DNA from 3 places in the Actinopolyspora sp. BKK2 genome. Region 1 is predicted to be linked to each of the others. Evidence: riboswitches for the same ligand, from Rfam matches in the RefSeq annotation. Region 1 holds a riboswitch; each other region holds the start of a gene.

Region 1 (6,292 bases):
GTGACGGTGCCGAAGGTCCGCAGCGGTCCCGCACCGAGGCTGCGGGCCGCGTCCTCGGCCCGCCGGTCCAGCTGGGCCCACAGCCCACCGACGGTGCGGGCGACCACGGCGACGTTGAAGAACGCGTTGGCCAGCACGATCGCCGTCACGCTCGGTTCCGTGGTTCCGAGCAGCGCGCGGAAGGCCATGCCCACCACCAGGGTGGGCAGCACGAACGGAACCGTGATAACCGCGCGCAACAGCACCTTGCCCGGGATCCGCACCCTGGCGAGCAGGTAGGCCAGCGGCATCCCGGCCGCCAGGGCCAGCGCGGTGGAGGCCGCGGCCTGCCCGAGGGTGAAGGCCACGATCCGCCAGGTCCCCGGGTCGGCCAGCACACGCACCGTTTCCGGGCGCAACCCGCGGTGCAGGATGGCCAGCACGGGCCAGGCGAAGAAAACGCCGAGGAAGCCCAGCACTGCGACGGCTCCGCCGAGCAGGAGCGGACGGTGTCCCGCGGATCCGGCGGGCCCGCCGGGGGTGACTGCTCCGGTGCGGCCGGAGCACCGCGTCCGGAACACGATCAGCTCCGCGTCAGCTCACGCCACTGGTTCACCCACTGCTCACGGTTCTTCCGCACGACCTCCGGGCTCATCTCGGCCGATTCGGACGGCCGTGGCGCCACGTCCCGCCAGCTCCGCGGGGGGTCGACTCCCAGCACGGTCGGATAGACGTACATCTGCTCGGAGACCTGGGACTGGAACTTCCACGACAGCAGGAAGTCCATCAGCTCCCTGGCGCGCTGCGGGTGCTCGGCCCCCGTGAGCACCCCGGCGTACTCGACCTGGCGGTAGCAGGTGTTCAGCAGGGCGCGGGTGCGCGACTCGCCGTTCTCCCCGATCTCCGCCGCCGGGGAGGAGGCGTAGGAGAGCACGACGGGGCGCTGCCCGTTGCCGGCGGAACCGGAGAAGTCCTGGTTGTAGGCCTCCTGCCAGCCCGAGGAGATCCGGACGTCGTTGGACATCAGTTGGCGCCAGTAGTTCTTCCAGCCCTCCTGCCTGCCGAAGCGGTCGATCGTGTTCAGCAGGAAGGCCATGCCCGGCGAGGAGGTGGCCGGGTTGGGCACGGCGAGCAGTCCGCGGTAGCGCGGTTCCGCCAGGTCGGCCAGGTTCTCCGGCGCGGGAACGTCGTGCTGGGCGAACCAGGTCTTGTCGATGTTGACGCACACGTCGCCCGCGTCCACGGGGGTGAGCCTCGGGTCGACGGTCGCGTACTCCACCGGGATGGAGCCGGACCCCTGCGGCCGGTAGGGCGCGAAGGCGCCGGAGTCGAGCGCGCGGGAGTAGAACGTGGAGTCCACTCCGAAGGCCACGTCCCCGACGGGGGCGTCCTTGGTGAGCACGAGCTCGTTGGTCAGCGCTCCGGCGTCGCCCATCTTGTTGACGCGCAGTTCGTAGCCGGACTCGCGCTCGAAGTGCCGCCGCGCGTCGTCGCTGATCGCGAAGGAGTCGTGGGTCACCAGCGTGACGGTCTTGGCCTCCGACCCTCCGCCGGTTCCGATCAGCGAACAACCCGCGACCAGCAGCACGGCGGCGGTGGCCACCGCGGCACGCATCCGGCGTGCGGTGTGTCGTTTCAATGGTCCTCCCGAAGACACACCACGAGCAGTGCGACACCGAGCTGATCGCACGCCTCCCTGCGCCGGCATTGTCCGGTTCAGGTTGGACGGTCGAGGACCCCGTGCCCTCCTCTCAGCCCAGCGCACTGGACTCCCGTGGCGGCGGGCAGTCTACTCGACCCGCTCGCGGGCCCGAGAGCCTGTCCGGGGTAGCCGGATCGGCGCTCACCACCCCACCGGTCGGCACCACCGCGAATCCAACCAGCACTCCCGACCAGGGAAGTCCGCTCCAACGCGAGCGCTTACGAGCCTGCGCAGCCCGACCGAACCGCGCGGAAGCACATCAGTCGTCGAGGTCGGACAGCAGGAGTTCGACCACCTCGTACGCGCACCCCCAGGACACCATGACCCCGCTGCCCCCGTGGCCGTAGTCGTGCACGATGCGGGCCCCCTGGTAGTGCTCGGTGTGCAGCCGCACCGCCTCGCTGCGCGGGCGCAGTCCCACCAGCTCCTCGCGAACCCGCACGTCGTGCAGCACGGGCTGGATGGCACCGCACCGCCGCAGGATCCCTTCCGTGACCTGCGGATCGGGGGTCCGGTCCCAGTCGTGCTCGACGGCGGTGCCGCCCAGCACGAGCCGCTTGCCGTGCGGCATGTAGCTCGTCCACTCCCCGACTTCGCTGAGCTCGACGAAGAACTCCTCGAGCCCGGGGTTGTCCACGACCACGTGCTGTCCGGCCACCGGGCGCACCCCGGGATCTCCGACCAGCTCGCGCGCCCCGACACCGGCGCAGTTGACCACCAGCGAGCTCTCCGCTGCCGCTTCGGACAGGCTCGGAACCGTGCTGAGCACCAGCTCCCCGCCCGCGTCCAGGAACCGATTGCCCAGATACTCCATGTAACGCGGCATGTCCACCAGCGGGAGGGTGGCCCGCAGTCCCACCGCGAACCCGGGCGGCAGCTCACCCGCCCCGCACGGCCGGACCCCGTCGAGCAGCCCCAGCGAACCCGGCGGGTTCTCGGGGAACCCCGTTCTGCCCGCCACGGTCCCCGGAGCCGAGTGCACCCCGGTTGCCGGATCGGTCGCGAGTTCGAGGAAGACGCCGTAGGTACGTTCCGCCCAGCGCCTGGCGCAGTCGGCAGGCCACAGCGAGGTCGGGCCCCACACCGCTCCGGCCACGGCCGAAGTCGTCTCGGAAGGGTGCTCGCTGGTTCTGACGCGGACCCGGTGCCCCGCCTCGGCGAGGATCGTCGCGGTGCTCAACCCCTGGACACCGGCACCGATGACCAGCACGGAACGTGAGCGATCATTCACCGGGAAAACGGTACCAACCCCGAACTGGGCGACGCACCCCTTTTGCCGCATTTCGCCGGAAAGGCGGAGAGCCACCGCGATCTCCCCGCGCTCCCCGACCGGGCCCTCAGTCCGGTGCCCGCCACGTCCCGCCGAGCTCGGGGGCCAGCCAGCAACGCGCCCGCTCACCGAAGCCCTCCCGGTCGTGGTCGGCGGCGTTCTCCTCGACCGCCCCCAGCAGCGGCACCCCGGTGAGCCGGGGCAGGTCCACGAGATTGCACCTCTCGGTCGTGCCCGGCTCGGCGGGCCAGCTGCCGAACACGGTGCCGGGACAGCGCAGCCCGCGCCGCAGCACCTCCCGGACGGTCAGCGCCGTGGAGTTCAGCGTGCCGAGACCTGGCGGGCACACCACGAGCACCGCCCCGCCCAGGAGCTCGGCCACGTCGAGCAGCGTGCCGCCCCGGTCGTCGTAGGGCACCAGCACCCCGCCCGCCCCCTCCACCAGGACCGTGCCGTAACCGGCGGGCAGCTCGGCGAGCTCACCGGCGATCAGTTCCGGGGTGACGGGGTGTTCACCGGCGAGGCGCGCTGCCGTCGCGGGGGCGAGCGGATCCGGGTACCGCGCCAGTTCGAGCACGTCCACGCCACCGGCCAGCCGCAGGACCTCGGCGCAGTCGCCCCCGCCCCGGGTTCCGGTCTGGGCCGGTTTGACCACGGCCACCGGCCCGCGGGCCAGCGCGGCCACCGCCGCCGTGACCACCGTCTTTCCCACGTCGGTTCCCGTTCCCGTGACGAACAGCGGAGTCGGCGCCATCGTTCACCCCACCCGCGCCGCGGCCACGGCCGCGTCCGTCACCCTGCCGAGGTCCGCGGCGTCGATCACGTACGGCGGCATCGTGTAGATCAGGTCCCGGAAGGGGCGCAGCCAGACACCTCGCTCGATCGCCGCCGCGCTCGCCGCTGCCACGTCCACCTCGTGGTCGAGCTGGATCACCCCGACGGCGCCGAGCACCCGGACGTCGCGCACCCCGGCCATTTCCCGGGCGGGTGCCAACCCGGCCTCCAGCCCGGCCGCTATCCCGCGGACCCTCGTCCTCCAGTCGTCCCGGAACAGCACCCGCAGCGAGGCGTTGGCCACGGCCGCGGCCAGCGGGTTGCCCATGAACGTCGGGCCGTGCGCGAGCACCGGCACCTCCCCGCCCGCGATCCCCTCGGCGACCCGCCGGCCGCACACGGTCGCGGCCATCGTCAGGTACCCGCCGGTGAGCGCCTTGCCCAGGCACATGACGTCCGGGGCCACGCCCGCGTGGTCCGCGGCGAACAGCTCGCCGGTGCGTCCGAAACCGGTGGCTATCTCGTCGTGGACGAGCAGCACCTCGTAGCGGTCGGCGAGCTCGCGCAGCCTGCGGAGGTACTCGGGCGCGTGGAAGCGCATCCCGCCCGCGCCCTGCACCACCGGTTCGACCACGATCGCGGCGAGCTCCTCCGCGTGGCTGCGCAGCAGCCGTTCGAAACGCCCCAGGTAGGCCTCATCCACCTCCGCGTCGAACCCCTCCGGAGGCGCCTCGGCGAAGACCTGCTCGTTCAGCAGCCCGCTCCAGAGGTGGTGCATGCCGCCTTCCGGGTCGCACACCGACATCGGGTGCCAGGTGTCACCGTGGTAGCCGCCGCGCCAGGTCAGCAGCCGCCGCTTGTCCGGACGCCCGAGTCCGCGCCAGTACTGCAGGCACATCTTGAGCGCGACCTCCACCGACACCGACCCCGAGTCGGCGAGGAAGACGTGGTCCAGCCCCGCGGGGGTTATCTCGGTCAGCGTCGCGGCCAGCCGTACCGCGCTCTCATTGGTGAGCCCGCCGAACATCACGTGGCTCATCCGGTCCACCTGCGCGTGGGCGGCCGCGTCCAGCTCGGGGTGCGCGTAACCGTGAACGGCCGCCCACCAGGACGACATCCCGTCGACGAGTTCCTCCACTCCGCGCACCGGCGCGGCCAAGCGCAGCCGAACCCCCGAGGCCGACTCGACCAGCAGCTGCGGACTCGCGGTGGGCGACGTGGTGTAGGGGTGCCAGACACGGGTTCGGTCCAGTTCGGTCAGTTCCTCCGCGCTCAGCGGAGCATCGAGCGACAGCACGCAGGCGACCCTGCCCGGTTCCGGGCGCCGCTTCCCATTCGTGCCACAGACAAAACCGGACCGCGCTGCTTGTTCGGTGCGAACACTGTCGGATACCGAACGAGTCCGAACAGTATGGACCCATGAAGTCGAGTGGTTCCGCGAACGGCAGTTCCGCGGGTGAGGCGGTTTTCGACTGGGTCGACCGGCACGCGCGGCACCGGCGGGACAACGGGCTGCGCAGAGTCGTCGAGCCGCGCGGTTCCGCGGAGGACGTGCTGGACCTGGCGAGCAACGACTACCTGGGCTTCGCCCGGCACCCCGCGGTCGCGGAGGCAGCCGCGGCGGCAGCGCATCGCTGGGGCACCGGTTCCACCGGTTCCAGGCTCGTCACCGGAACGACCGAGCTGCACACGACCCTGGAGGACGAACTGGCCTGGCTGTACGGCGCCGAGGCCGCCCTGGTGTTCTCCTCCGGCTACACCGCCAACCTGGCGCTGGTGACGACGCTGACCGGAGCGGACTCCACGATCGTCTCGGACGGCGGCAACCACGCCTCGCTGATCGACGGGTGCAGGCTGTCCAGGGCACGGGTGCAGGTGGTCCCCCACGCCGATCCGGGCGCGGTGCGCAACGCGCTGGAAGGAAGCAGCCCTCCCCACGTGGTGCTGAGCGAGTCGGTGTTCTCCGTGGACGGGGACACCGCCCCCCTCGACGAGCTGCTCGCCGCCTGCCGCGAGCACGGGGCAGCGCTGCTCGTCGACGACGCGCACGGCCTCGGCGTGCTCGGCGAGGGTGCCGGGGCGTTCACCGCTTTCGGCCTCGGAGGCGCCCCGGACGTTCTGGCAACCGCGACCCTGTCCAAGGCGCTGGGCGCGCAGGGCGGCGCGGTGCTCGGACCGCGCCGCGTGGTCGACCACATCGCGCAGGCCGCCCGCACCTTCGTGTTCGACACGGGGCTGGCTCCGCCCGCCGCCGCGGCCGCGCTCGCCGGGGTGCGCCTGCTGCGGGAGGACCCGCGGCGCGCGCGACGGGTCCAGGAGGTGGCCCACGGGCTGCACGCGGCGCTGACCGAGCGCGGCGTCCCCGCCGGCTCCCCCGGCGCCGCCGTGCTGGGCATCCCCGCCGGGTCACCGGACACCGCCGTCACCTGGGCACGCTCCTGCCTGGAGCGCGGGGTGCGGGTGGGGTGCTTCCGGCCTCCGTCCGTCCCGGACGGGGAGTCCCGGCTGCGGCTGACCGCGCGGGCCGACCTGGAGGAGAGGGACGTTCAACGAGTGGCGCGCGTCCT
Region 2 (6,292 bases), on a different contig from region 1:
CAGCCCGTCCTGCTCGCAGCCGAAGTCCAACGAGCCCTCGAACTCGGCGACCGGCATCTCGTCCCTGATCAGCCGGTGGGAGGCGCCGTGCGTCTCCACGCTCAGCCGGTCGGCGGTGAAGTGCTGCTCGGCGTAGTCGGGGCCCTGCAGCCGGATGTCCAGCTGTCCCTCGTGCAGGGTGATGGTCACCTGACCACCGGGGATGGAGAGCGTTTCGCCGTCCCTGGTCAGGGTGAGGCTGCTCTCCTCGGTCGTCTCCGGCAGCACCACGACCCGCGTCAGCGCGGCGTCCCTGCTGGAGTCCTGACGTGTCATTCCGATGACGTCCCGGCGGACGTTCTCCCCCGGTTCACTCCCGTCGGGAGAGGGAGCCAGCAGCGCCGCCCGCTTCTTCGCGGCGAGTCGGTAGGGCTGCCAGGATCCGGTGCCGACGAGGTTGACCACCGAATTGACCTCGGTGCCGGTCAGCAGTTCCTCGCTGTCCGGGGCCGGGGTGATCTCCACGGCGTTCGCGCCGCGCTCGTTGAGCAGCTGTCGCAGTGCTCGGGCGCGTTCGCGCGCGTTGCGGTCGAACCCGCGGTTGATGGCCACCGTCGTGGAGTCGCTCGCGGTTCGCGCTGCCGCATCGGCGAGGCTGGTCAGTGGGCCCCATACTGCGGCGGGGTCCTGGTCAGCCTGCCGAGAGCGCGTGCTGAGTCCCTCGGTAGTGCTATTCATTACCCCAACTCTAGTCCGGGGGTGCGCATCGATTCACGGGTGCGGTTCGGCTGTGTGGTGTGATTTACCGCAGGTGTGACGTATTTCGCCGTCAGTGGCGGTCACACGGACCACGCGGCGGGCGGGGAAGTCGGTTGGTCACCTGCACCGGGGATTGCTCCCCGGAGCGGACTCAGTGTCCGCACGGTCTTGTCGCGGTGACTCCGCGTTGTACAGGCTCCGCCCGTGGGAACCGATCCCGCCCCTCGCCTCGGAAGCGACCGAGGCGGGCGCGGTACGTGAACAGGATGGCCGGAGACGATCGATGACGGAGCTGCTGTACTGCGCCGAACACACCGCAGCCGGAGGGTTCGGAACCGCCCGCGCCGTGCTGGTCCGGTGGCTGGCCCCCGAGGGGAGCCCCGTGCACTCGGGGCAACCGCTGGCGGAGGTGCGCACCGGGCAGCACCACACCCACGTGAACGCGCTGGCGACCGGAACGCTGCGCCAGCAGGTCAGAGCCGGGGAATCCGTGATCTCGGGGTTTCCGGTCGGGTTGATCGAATAGCCGCCGGTCTCGCGCGGCACTGCGGAGTGGTTTGAGAGGTGCGCTCGGCGGTGCGGGTGGAGGTGAGCGCCCACGGTGCTCGTCCCGCGGTCGATCCGGCCGGGTGAGCGCTCGCCCCGAGCCGCACCCGCACCGAGCGGTCTGGAACGGCCGCAGCCGGTGCGTTGTTGACCTCCGCTGCTATGTTTGTCTCACCGAATCGGGGGTGATTCCCACGATTCCGGTGAGTGACGCGGGGTGCCCGGATTTCGGACCGGGCTGAGAAAGACCCGTCGAACCTGAACTAGTTCGTACTAGCGGAGGGACGTCGCAGTGTTACCGGTACTGCTGTGCTGTCGTCGCGCTCCTCGCTCGTGGTCGGAACCCGCCGGTGGCGAGTCGATCGACCGGCGGCGGCCGCCGCGTGTGGGCGGTGGTGCGACCCGCGTGCGCGTCCCCTCGGAAAGGGGCGCCAGTGATCCGGAACGTCTTGACCATCGCGGGGACCGATCCCAGCGGGGGAGCGGGCGTGCAAGCCGACCTGAAGACGTTCTCGGCTCACGGGACCTACGGGATGTCGGTGATCACGGCCCTGGTCGCCCAGACCACGACGGGGGTCTCCGCGGTGCACGAGGTGCCGGCCGGGTTCGTGACCGAGCAACTGCGCACCCTGCTGGACGACGTGCGGGTGGACGCGGTCAAGATCGGCATGCTCTCGGACGCCGCGATCATCGGTGCGGTCGCCGCGGAACTGGAGCGGTACCGCCTGCCGAACGTCGTGCTCGACCCCGTCATGGTCGCCAAGAGCGGAGACAGGTTGCTCGCCGAGGAGGCGGTGCTGGCCCTGCGCGACGAGCTGCTGCCCCGCGCGGACCTGATAACCCCGAACCTGCCGGAAGCGGCCGACCTGCTGGGCGCGGAGGAGATCACCGACGTCGCGGACATGCCCGCGCAGGCGGCCCGACTGCGCAGGCTCGGCGTCGCACGGGTGCTGCTGAAGGGCGGCCACCTCGGCGGGAGCTCCAGCGTCGACGTGCTGGACGCGGACGGTGCCGTGGAGTTCCTGCGCGAGGAGCGGGTGGACACGAAGAACGACCACGGAACCGGCTGCACCCTCTCCGCCGCGACGGCCGCGCTGCGCGCACGACGCCCGAACTGGGCGACGGCGGTCCGGGAGGCGAAGGAGTACCTGAGCGGGGCGCTGCGCGCCGCCGAGCAGCTCGAAGTGGGGCAGGGCCACGGTCCGGTGCACCACTTCCACGACCGATGGGACTGAGCACGGGCGGGCCGTCTCGTCCGGCGGGTCGCCCGGAGCACCTGGACACCCCGGTCCGGCGAGCGAAGGACCGGGACACCGAGAGCAGCCACCGGAACGCCCGGCTCGCGCGCCGGGCGGGAGGAGAGCCATGAACCGTCGACTGCCCGAGCCCGATCCGGAGGGGTTCTGCGCCGCCGCGTGGGCGCACACGGCCGAGCTGCAGGACGCGATCGTTCGTCATCCGTTCAACCTGGCACTCGCCGACGGAACGCTGCAGCGCGACCGCTTCGCGTTCTACATCGTTCAGGACGCGCGCTACCTGTTCGGGTTCGCCAGAGCCCTGGCCGCGGCGGCGGCGCGCGCCGAGGACCCGGCTGACTCGGCCTTCCTCGCGGGCAGCGCGCACGGTGCCCTGGCCGAGGAACGCAGGCTGCACGCGGGCTACGTCGAGCAGCTCGGTCTCACCGCGGAGGAGATGTCCGGCATCGAGACCTCGCCGACCTGCTTGGCCTACACCTCGTACCTGCGGGCGAGCGCGCAGAGCGAGCCCTACCCGGTGGCTGTGGCCGCGCTGCTGCCGTGCTTCTGGGTGTACCAGCACGTGGGCAGCACGATCCTGGAGCGGACCGGGGACACCTCCGGGCACCCCTACGGCAGGTGGATAGCGACCTACGCCGACGAGGAGTTCGCCGCGACGGTGCGCGGAGCCAGGGAGCTGACCGACAGGTTGGCCGCCGCCGCCGACGAGCGGACCCGCGAGCGGATGCTCACGGCTTTCGTCCGGTGCAGCGAGTACGAGTGGCTCTTCTGGAACAGCGCCTGGGAGAAGCAGGAGTGGCCGACCGCGCGCTGGCTCCCCCGCCGGGGCGACCACGTGGAGTGAACCCTCGAGGTGCCCGCACGGGGTAACCACGAGCTCGGAGCCCGGGCGAGGCCGGTGGGGCTCCGACCGGCGAGCCGGTCGGAGTGCGCGGGCAGCACCTCGGTTCAGTAGATCCGGCGCGCGAGCGAGACCTTGGCGGCGCGCAGCTTGCGCAGCGTCTTCGGGTCGAACCCGCCCGTCGGCGGCTGGGACGTGCTCAGATCGGTGCTCAGGGACCACCCCGAGCCGCGTTCGATCAGCGAACGGTGCTTGTTGGTGTAGTAGTTCGTGTCGATCACGATCGCCGTGCCACTGGCACCGGCAGCGGCCGCCATCAGGTGCATGTGGAAGCGGGTGGACAACCAGCGCTGTCCGGCCGTGGCGGGCAGACCGTTGTCCATGATCTCGGAGAAGGGGTAGAAGCGCGCGCCCGGAAGCTCGTGCTCGACCAGGGCGAATATCTCCCGGTCCACCCGGGGGATTCCCTCCACGAAACCGACCTGCTCGGAAGACGCCCCCCACTGGCGCAGCGTGTCCAGCACGTGCCCGGCGAGCGCGGGGGCGCTCAGCGTGAGCAGGTCCGACTGGATGCAGACCATGACCTCGGGAACCTGATCCTCCCGGTAGAGCCCGGCCCCGGTGTCGAAGAAGAGGTCGTCGCCGGTGGAGGTGACCCCTGCAACGTCGGCCAGCACCTCGGCGGAGGGTTCGTCCCGGACGTCGACGACGTCGAAGTGCCGTGCCAGCTCCCGCACCAGTGGACGCGCGTCGGCCGCAACGGGCGTGAGGCCTTGTCCGGTCATGGCCAGCCGCCCACCGGAGTGCTCGCTGCTGGCCACCGCGGCGGCCAGCAGTCCGATGTGGTGCGGCCAGATGCCGTTGATGTAGCCGCCGCCGATGATGTGGAACACATCGGCCCGCGCGGCCACCCTGATTCCGGCCACCCAGCGGGGAGCCATTCCGGGATTGTCGATCGCCTGCCTGACGAAGGAGGCCACCTGCCAGGGCTCGCTCGACGAGGCCTGCCAGCACAGCCGCCAGAAGGTGTCGGTGAAGCGCACGTTCGGGTGCAGGTCCCCCAGCAGCACCTCGCTGGGCCCCGGATTCGGGCAGTCCAGCCACACCGTGGCCTCCGGGGCCTGGTGGGCGAGGTACTTCAACCAGGTGGCGGCGATGAGCTCGTCACCGTAGTTGGGGTTGCCCGTGGTGCCCACGAGGTAGAAGGAGCTGTGCTCCGGGGGTGGGTTGCTCACTTACGCGCTCCTTGACCGTGTCGGAAGACGCCGCTTGGGGAGCGTCCCCTGAGAACGGTCGCCGCGAAGTGAGTCACTCGATGCCGAGTTCCCTGGTGACGCTCAGCAGGCGCGCTCTTGCCCTTCCGAAGCGTACCGCGCAGTCGGCGGCACACAGCTCGACCCGTTTCTCCCACCTGCTCGTGGTGGTGCCGAACGAGCGCTCCGCGTCCTGCCAGCTCGGGGACTCCTGCGGATCTCGCGCTTCGGGAGCCTCCTCCCCGTCCGCTTCCCGCTCCGGATCTTCCGGGGAGGAGTCCTGCTCCCGAGCCTCCGAGGAGGAGGTCGATTCGGGACTCCGCCGTCGTTGCGCGGGGGCTCGCTCCGCGGTGGGGGAGGCGCCGGGGCGGGTCCGGCTGGACCGCCTCGAACGCGCTGCCCTCCTGCCGCTCCTGCGGTGCTCGCGGAGCAACAGCGGGACGAACACCGCGGCGGCGAGTCCGAAACCGACGAGGAAGGTCAGCACCAGCATGTCGATGGCGGGGAAGGTGGACTGCGCCGATGGCATGATGTCTCTCCACACGTCGTTCAGTTGCGAGCCGCGGGGCCGGTGGTGTCCGTTCCGTGCTTCCGCCCGCCACCGGACTCCTCGTCCTGATCGAGGGCCTGTGCCGTGGCCTCCGTGGTGAACTCCCGGGAGCTCTCACTTCCGGGAGGTCCGTTCGAGTCGCGGTAGACGGATTCGGGGGACTCGAAGTAGGTGACCTCCGCGTTCGTCGGGTCCCCCCACTGGACCGGCAGCCACGTCTGTTCGGTCGGACCCTCGTCCTCCGCCGCGGTCCCCGCCGCGTCCTCCGAGGACTCCCGCGTGGACTGCTCCGGAATCGAATGGTTGCCGCTCGGCTCGGCCGAGCCCACCTCCTCGATGGAGCTCCGCTGCAGCGAGGTCACCGAGGACCCGATCCTGTCCGTGGCCGTGTCCAGGGCCGCCAGCACCTGCGCGCGGAGCGATTCCAGCTCCGAGCGGTTGTGCTCGATCTCCTCGAGAACGCGTTGCCGGTAGTTCTCGGTTTCGGTCTCGCGGCGCGTGCACTCCTGCCGCGTCCGCTCGCTGAGCTCCTCGGCCTGCTGCTCGGCCGAGCTCATCAGCGACTTGTAGGCGTCCCGGATCGAGCGGCGCATCCGCTGTTCCCGCTCGCGCAGCTCTTTCAGCTGGTGCGTCCGTTCCTGATTCAACTGATCGCGCCGCCGCTCCACCTCGGCCAGCACCTGTTCGCACTGCTCGTGCAGCTCTCCCGCGGTCTCCTCGGCCTGTTCGATCAGCCGGTCGGCCTCGGTCTCGGCCGCCCCGCGAATGATCTCGGCTTCGTGCCTGGCCTGCTCGCGCAGCGTCTGCAGCTCCTCCTCGGCCATGTTCAGCATTTCCTGCACACGCTGGGAGGCCACGGGCAATCCGGTGTCGGAGGTCTCCAGGTGACGCAGCCGCTGCTGGGTCGCGTTGAGCTCCTCACGGGTCCGGTCGTAGAGCGCCCGTAGGTCGGAGTTGAGTCGGGCTGCCTCGTTGCGGTCGATGGTGACCAGTTCCAGCTGGTTCTCCAGCACTTCGAGGTGCTCGAGGACCTGCTCCCGGTGGAAACCGCGGAACGTGACGTCGAACCCCGGCCGGAGTGGCACCACGGCGTCGGCGGCGTCTTCCA
Region 3 (6,292 bases), on a different contig from region 1:
GCACGTCGATCCCGGTGAGCAACCGCACCTCGTCCAGATTCGGGGTGACCAGGGTCGCGCGCCGGAAGGCCTCGGTGCGCAGCGCCTCCAGCGCGTCGTCGCGCAGCAGCGGCTCACCGCTGCGCGAGGCGGCGACCGGATCGATCACCAACGGCGTCCGCCCCGCACCGCCGATGCCCTGCCGGTCGCAGGCCCGCAGCACCGCCTCGATGCACTCGGCCGAGGCCAACACCCCCGTCTTGGCCGCGCGCACCCCGATGTCCGAGGCCACGGACTCGATCTGGGCCGCCACGGTCTCCGGGGGGATCTCGACCACATCGCTCACACCGACCGTGTTCTGCACGGTCACCGCCGTGACCGCGGTCATCCCGTGGACCCCGCAGGAGAAGAAGGTGCGCAGGTCCGCGTGCATCCCCGCGCTTCCACCCGAATCCGAACCGGCGATGGTCAGCGCCGTCGGCGGAGCCGTGTTGTTGGCGGGGCGGTGGGTGCCTGAGGTCGAGTCCATCCCACTCATTTTAGGAGTCCGTACGGGGGTAGTTGGGTCGGTTGGTCGGTTAGCCGGCACGTGAGTCGGTGCCTTGCTGTGTTGGGCCGCTCTTGAGTAGCGACCTACGCTGCGAGCGGCCCGGCCTTGCAATGCATCCGACTCACGCACCGGATCTTCTCCTCCTGCGCAGGCTCAAAGCGCTTGCGTTGGGGTGGAGGCTTTTTCGGGGACTGGCTTGGCGTGGGTGGTTGCGTGGCGGTGCGGGTGGCGGAACCTCTCGCGGACTCTCGCTCCGGGGAGGCCCGACATCGGGTAGCCACCTACACAACGTCGGGCCTTCCTCGCGAGAGCACCACGAGAGAACCCGCGGCGGCGCCGGTGGCTCGGGCTCAAAGCACCTGCGTTGGGGTGGGGCTTTTTCGGGGACTGGCTTGTCGTAGGTGGTTGCGCGGCGGCGCCGACGGGTCAGGCTCAGAGCACCTGCGTTGGGGTGACAGGCTTCTCGGGGAGTCGCTTGTCGCGGATGGCCTGATGTCCGGCACGCGAGCAGCCACCTGCGCGGCGAGCGGCCCGCCTCCGGGCGAGAGCGGCCGCCGGCCCCGGGGCCTGCGGCCGCGGTGCGCCCCTCACTCGGCCATCGGCAGATAGACCTTCCCGCCCGCGGCGGTGAACTCCTCGGCCTTCTCCCGCATCCCGGCCTCGATCGCCTCCACGCTGTTGAGCCCGTGCTTGTCCGCGTAGTCCCGCACGTCCTGGGTGATCTTCATGGAGCAGAACTTCGGGCCGCACATGGAGCAGAAGTGGGCGGTCTTCGCCGGTTCGGCGGGCAGGGTCTCGTCGTGGTAGGCCTGCGCGGTCTCCGGGTCCAGCGCCAGGTTGAACTGGTCGTTCCACCGGAACTCGAAGCGCGCCCTCGACAGCGCGTCGTCCCGCTCCTGGGCCCGCGGATGCCCCTTGGCCAGGTCGGAGGAGTGCGCGGCGATCTTGTAGGTGATCACCCCGGTCTTCACGTCGTCCCGGTTGGGCAGCCCGAGGTGCTCCTTCGGGGTGACGTAGCACAGCATGGCCGTTCCGGCCCTGCCGATGTTGGCCGCGCCGATCGCCGAGGTGATGTGGTCGTAGGCCGGTGCCACGTCCGTGGCCAGCGGCCCCAGCGTGTAGAAGGGGGCCTCCCCGCAGAGCTCCTCCTCGCGGCGCACGTTCTCCTCGATCTTGTCCATCGGCACGTGCCCGGGCCCCTCGATCATCACCTGCACGCCGTGCTCGCGCGCGATGTGCGTGAGCTCGCCGAGGGTCTCGAGCTCGGCGAACTGGGCCCTGTCGTTGGCGTCGGCGATCGAACCGGGCCGCAGGCCGTCCCCGAGGGAGAAGGTGACGTCGTAGGAGCGCAGGATCTCGCACAGCTCCGAGAAGTGCGTGTACAGGAAGCTCTCCTCGTGGTGGGCCAGGCACCACGCGGCCATGATCGACCCGCCCCTGGAGACGATCCCGGTCACCCGCTGGGCGGTCAGCGGGACGTAGCGCAGCAGCACCCCGGCGTGCACCGTCATGTAGTCGACGCCCTGCTCGCACTGCTCGATGACCGTGTCCCGGTAGGACTCCCAGGTGAGGTTGGCCGGATCGCCGCCGACCTTCTCCATGGCCTGGTAGATCGGCACGGTCCCGATCGGCACCGGCGAGTTGCGCAGGATGGCCTCGCGCGTCTCGTGGATGCGGCTGCCGGTGGACAGGTCCATGATGGTGTCCGCGCCCCAGCGGCTGGCCCAGACCATCTTCTCCACCTCCTCCTCGATCGAGGAGGACACCGCGGAGTTGCCGATGTTGGCGTTGACCTTCACCAGGAAGTTCTTCCCGATGGTCATCGGCTCGGTCTCCGGGTGACGGCGGTTGGCCGGGATCACCGCGCGCCCGGCCGCCACTTCCGAGCGCACGAGCTCGGCGGACAGCCCCTCGCGTGCCGCGATGAACTCCATCTCGCGGGTGACGACACCGTCCCGGGCCCACTCGAGCTGGGTGCGGTGCTCGCGACCGTCCGTCCAACCGGAGCGCAGCGGATGCAGCCCCCGGTGCACGTCGATCTCGGCGTTCTCGTCGGTGTAGGGCCCCGAAGTGTCGTAGACGTCCAGGTGCTCGCCGTTGCTCAGCTCGACGCGGCGGGCCGGGACGGGCAGCCCCGACTCGGTGCGGTGGTGGACCTTGCGCGAGCCCCGGATGGCGCCCGTGGTGACGCCCGGTGCGGTGATCCCTCCGGGTGCCTGCCCGGACTCCGAGGTGGCCGCTTCGCTCGAATCGGACGGTTGCGGATACACGTCGGCCATGGCCGTTCCCCTCCCTACGCCGGTATTACCCGGTCAGGTTCGTGCGGTCGGCGGCCCCGGAGGATCTCGGCCGCCCTCTCAGCCCGCTTGCGGAGCGAGCTCCCGCGGTTTCAGTTGTCGGCGCCAGACCTTAGCCATCAGGTGGAGCGTCCGCAACGCGACTCCGAACCGCTGACGGCCGGGCGAGGAATCGCTACGCTGCCGAGCAGAGGCGCGGGCACCGGCGCGACAGCGGGAGGACACGATGCGTGACGACCATGACACGGGAGGTGAGCGCGCTGTGGCGCCCGCACCGGTACTCTCGCCCGCGAGTTCGGGGAGCTGCTCGACACCTGGCGGAACCTGGACGTGCCCGAGGGCTGGCGCGCGGATCAGTCGGAGAAGGGGTCCGGATCGCTTTCGGGATTCCAGGAGTGCCCCGCCTCGGTCCAGCCGTTGCGCTTGAGCATCTTCTTCGCGGCCCGCACGTGCCTGCCCGTCAGCCTGCTCAGGTACAGCCTGCCGTCCAGGTGATCGGTCTCGTGCTGCAGGCACCGGGCGAAGTGCCCGGTCCCCTCCACCTCGATCTCCGCACCGTCGCCGTCGGTTCCCCGAACCCTGGCCCAGTCGGCGCGTCCGGTGGGGAAGGACTCGCCCGGCACGGAGAGGCACCCCTCCCAGTCCTCGTCCGGATCGGGCATGGTCAACGGCACCTCCGAGGTCTCCAGGCGCGGGTTGACGACCACCCCGCGGTGGTTGACCCCCTCGTCGTCCGGGCAGTCGTAGACGAACAGGCGCAGATCCACCCCGATCTGATTGGCAGCGAGCCCCACGCCGTTGGCGGCGTCCATGGTCTCGAACATGTCCTCGATGAGGGTGCGCAACTGCTCGTCGTGAGACGTCACTGGCCGGGTCTCGGTGTACAGCACCGGGTCGCCCGCGATGCGGATCGGGTGGACGGTCATGCGCGAAACCATATCCGGTACTTCGGGAGCGGAGGGTTCCCCCGAGGTGAACACGACCGCAGGCGCACCTCGCGCCGACGCGGAGCGCCACGCTGATGTCATCACTCGGGAGCGTGACGTGACCCCGTTTTGATCAAGACATGGTGTAATGCGTAGGGGGCACGAACCGGTGCCTTCCGGTGCGGATAGTCGATCGTGAGGCGAGGTGCGACATGGACGCCGCCCAGATGTTGACCGCACACGAGATCGCGCGGCAGTGCCAGCAGCGCGCGCGCACCGCCGAGCGACCCGAATCGGAATCCGGCGCTGAAGGACCCGCCGAGGAGAGACCCCGCGGGCACTTACGCGCCGTCGAACCTATGACTCAGCCGATCGAGCGCGTTCCCGAACAGGCCAGGGGGAGCGCGGTCGACGAGACCGGCGAGGAAGTCCGCCCCGACGAGCTGACCGAGCGTGAGCGCGAAGTGCTCGCCTTCGAACGTCAGTGGTGGAAGGGCACGGACAGCAAGGAACGAGCGGTTCGGGAGCTGTTCGCGCTCACCCTGTCCGAGTACCGGCACCTGCTCGATGATCTGCTGGACAAGCCCGCGGCGATGCGGAGCGAGCCGATGCTGATCAAGCGACTGCGTCGCGAACGCCGCTCGGCCGCGTTCGGCTCGGCCCCACACGTCCCGGACCCGTACGGGAGTAGTTGATGACCTCCGGAGAACCCCCCACCGGCCCCTCCGCAGCGCGGATCGGCGGTTTCACGCTCATAGGAATCGGAGCGCTCGCGCTCGTCTTCGGAACGGCCTCGGTGTTCGCCGGTGAGAGCGACACGGTGGCCGAACCCTCCACCGGACCGGTGGCGACGAGCTCGCGGACCGCCTCCGAGAGCGAAAGCACGTCGACGGGGACGAGCCCCACCGAGAGCGCGGAGAACAGCGGGGAGAATGGCGCGGAGAGCACGGGGGAAGCGGAGCAGTCCACCTCCTCAGCACCCCCCGAGGAGTCGAGCGCGCCCAGCTCCCCACCGCAGCGGGTTACCTCGGAGAACCGGAGCCCGGACAACACCGGATCCCGGGAGGGCGGCTCGGGCTCCTCCGGGAAGTCCGAGAGCGTCTCCCTGCGGGTGTACAACAACAGCAAGATCGAGGGGCTCGCGCACCGCGCTGCGGACGACCTGCGCGGCGCCGGGTTCGACGTGGCCGAGGTGAACAACTACTCGGGAGGGCGCATCCCCGTCACGACCGTGTACTACCGACCGGACACCGGCGAGCGCTCCAAGGCCGAAACGGTGGCGCGGAAACTCGACGTGCGGACCGAACCCAGGTTCGACGGCATATCCGACGCCAGTCCCGGGGTTATCGTGATAGTCACCAAGAACTACGACGGCCTGGGGTAGTTAGGGTCGACGGCTCGTCCTGCGTGGGTGGTTGCTTGGCGGAACCTCAGTCGGCGCCCGGCTGCGGGATCCTCGACATCGGGTAGGCACCTACACAACGTCGAGGCTGTCCTCGCCGGGCACTCGACTGAGAACCCGCGGCGGTGCTGATGGCTCGGGCTCAGAGCATTCGCGTTGGCGTGGCCCCCTCGATTGGGAGTTCCTGTCCGGGGGTTCGGCGCTGGCGCGCCGAAGGGAAATCCCGAGAAGCTCAACTCGGGGGCGCATCCCAGCGCAGGTGCTTCAGCTCGGTCAGGACGAGGAGATCCGGTGCGTGAGTCGGACGCGTTGCAAGGCGGCAGGGCACCGTGGGGCGTGCCGCTACTCGATGTGCCCTCCAACACAGCAAGGCGCCGACTCACGTGACGGCCACCCGGCCACCCAAGCAACCGGCCCCGCACGCAAAGCGCCGCCGCGGGGCCTACCCGAAGATGCGGCCCGTTCACCCTCCTTGCTCGTACGCTTCGAACGCGGCCAGCTGCTCCGCGGACAGCGAAGGACGCACCCGGGAGCGCGCGGCCTCGACGTGCGTGGCCGACACCTCGGTCGCGTCCATGCTCTCCCGCAGCGCGGCGAGGGCCGCCTCCCTGATCAGCGCTGAGCAGTCGGCGGCCGAGTACCCCTCGAGGGACTCGGCCAGCACCTCCGGGTCCACATCGGAAGCCAGCGGGGTGTTCCTGCCGGCGGAGCGCAGGATCTCGGCCCGCGCCTTCGCGTCGGGCGGCGGAACCCCGATGGAGCGCTCGAGCCTGCCAGGCCGCAGCAGCGCCGGGTCCACCAGCTCGGGCCGGTTGGTCGCCCCGATCACCACGACGTCGCGCAACGGCTCCACCCCGTCCAGCTCGGTCAGCAGCGCGGCCACCACCCGGTCCGTGACCCCCGAGTTGGAGGACTGTCCCCGCACCGGGGCGAGCGCGTCGATCTCGTCCAGGAACACCAGGGTCGGGGCGGCCTCCGCGGCCCTGGCGAACAGCTCGCGCACCGCGCGCTCGGACTCGCCGACCATCTTGTCCAGCAGCTCCGCCCCCTTGACCGCTATCGCGTTGAGCTCGCCAGAACCGGCCAGCGCCCGCACCAGGAAGGTCTTCCCGCAGCCGGGCGGACCGTGCAGCAGCAC

What was found. A riboswitch is a leader RNA that binds a small molecule or an ion and turns the genes downstream of it on or off. The one in region 1 is predicted to bind thiamine pyrophosphate.
Positions count from the first base shown of each region.
Region 2: it holds a riboswitch for thiamine pyrophosphate, as region 1 does, so the genes downstream of both, thiD (bifunctional hydroxymethylpyrimidine kinase/phosphomethylpyrimidine kinase) here and G9Q41_RS12710 (thiamine ABC transporter substrate-binding protein) in region 1, are expected to answer to the same signal.
Region 3: it holds a riboswitch for thiamine pyrophosphate, as region 1 does, so the genes downstream of both, thiC (phosphomethylpyrimidine synthase ThiC) here and G9Q41_RS12710 (thiamine ABC transporter substrate-binding protein) in region 1, are expected to answer to the same signal.

Region 1 covers NZ_JAANTE010000005.1:122,042-128,333, reverse strand. The annotation lists gene G9Q41_RS12715 (iron ABC transporter permease) at 1-479, opposite strand, end outside; gene G9Q41_RS12710 (thiamine ABC transporter substrate-binding protein) at 563-1,618, opposite strand; TPP riboswitch at 1,656-1,765, opposite strand; gene G9Q41_RS12705 (FAD-dependent oxidoreductase) at 1,941-2,912, opposite strand; gene bioD (dethiobiotin synthase) at 3,019-3,705, opposite strand; gene G9Q41_RS12695 (adenosylmethionine--8-amino-7-oxononanoate transaminase) at 3,709-5,022, opposite strand; gene G9Q41_RS12690 (8-amino-7-oxononanoate synthase) at 5,145-6,292, shown strand, end outside.
Region 2 covers NZ_JAANTE010000007.1:11,119-17,410, forward strand. The annotation lists gene G9Q41_RS15180 (hypothetical protein) at 1-717, opposite strand, end outside; gene G9Q41_RS15185 (biotin/lipoyl-containing protein) at 1,022-1,264, shown strand; TPP riboswitch at 1,488-1,586, shown strand; gene thiD (bifunctional hydroxymethylpyrimidine kinase/phosphomethylpyrimidine kinase) at 1,719-2,519, shown strand; gene tenA (thiaminase II) at 2,650-3,384, shown strand; gene G9Q41_RS15200 (polysaccharide pyruvyl transferase family protein) at 3,489-4,616, opposite strand; gene G9Q41_RS15205 (hypothetical protein) at 4,690-5,163, opposite strand; gene G9Q41_RS15210 (hypothetical protein) at 5,184-6,292, opposite strand, start outside.
Region 3 covers NZ_JAANTE010000006.1:204,631-210,922, reverse strand. The annotation lists gene thiD (bifunctional hydroxymethylpyrimidine kinase/phosphomethylpyrimidine kinase) at 1-517, opposite strand, end outside; gene thiC (phosphomethylpyrimidine synthase ThiC) at 1,117-2,808, opposite strand; TPP riboswitch at 2,803-2,924, opposite strand; gene G9Q41_RS14680 (peptide deformylase) at 3,180-3,752, opposite strand; gene G9Q41_RS14675 (DUF3263 domain-containing protein) at 3,965-4,447, shown strand; gene G9Q41_RS14670 (LytR C-terminal domain-containing protein) at 4,447-5,136, shown strand; gene G9Q41_RS14665 (AAA family ATPase) at 5,618-6,292, opposite strand, start outside.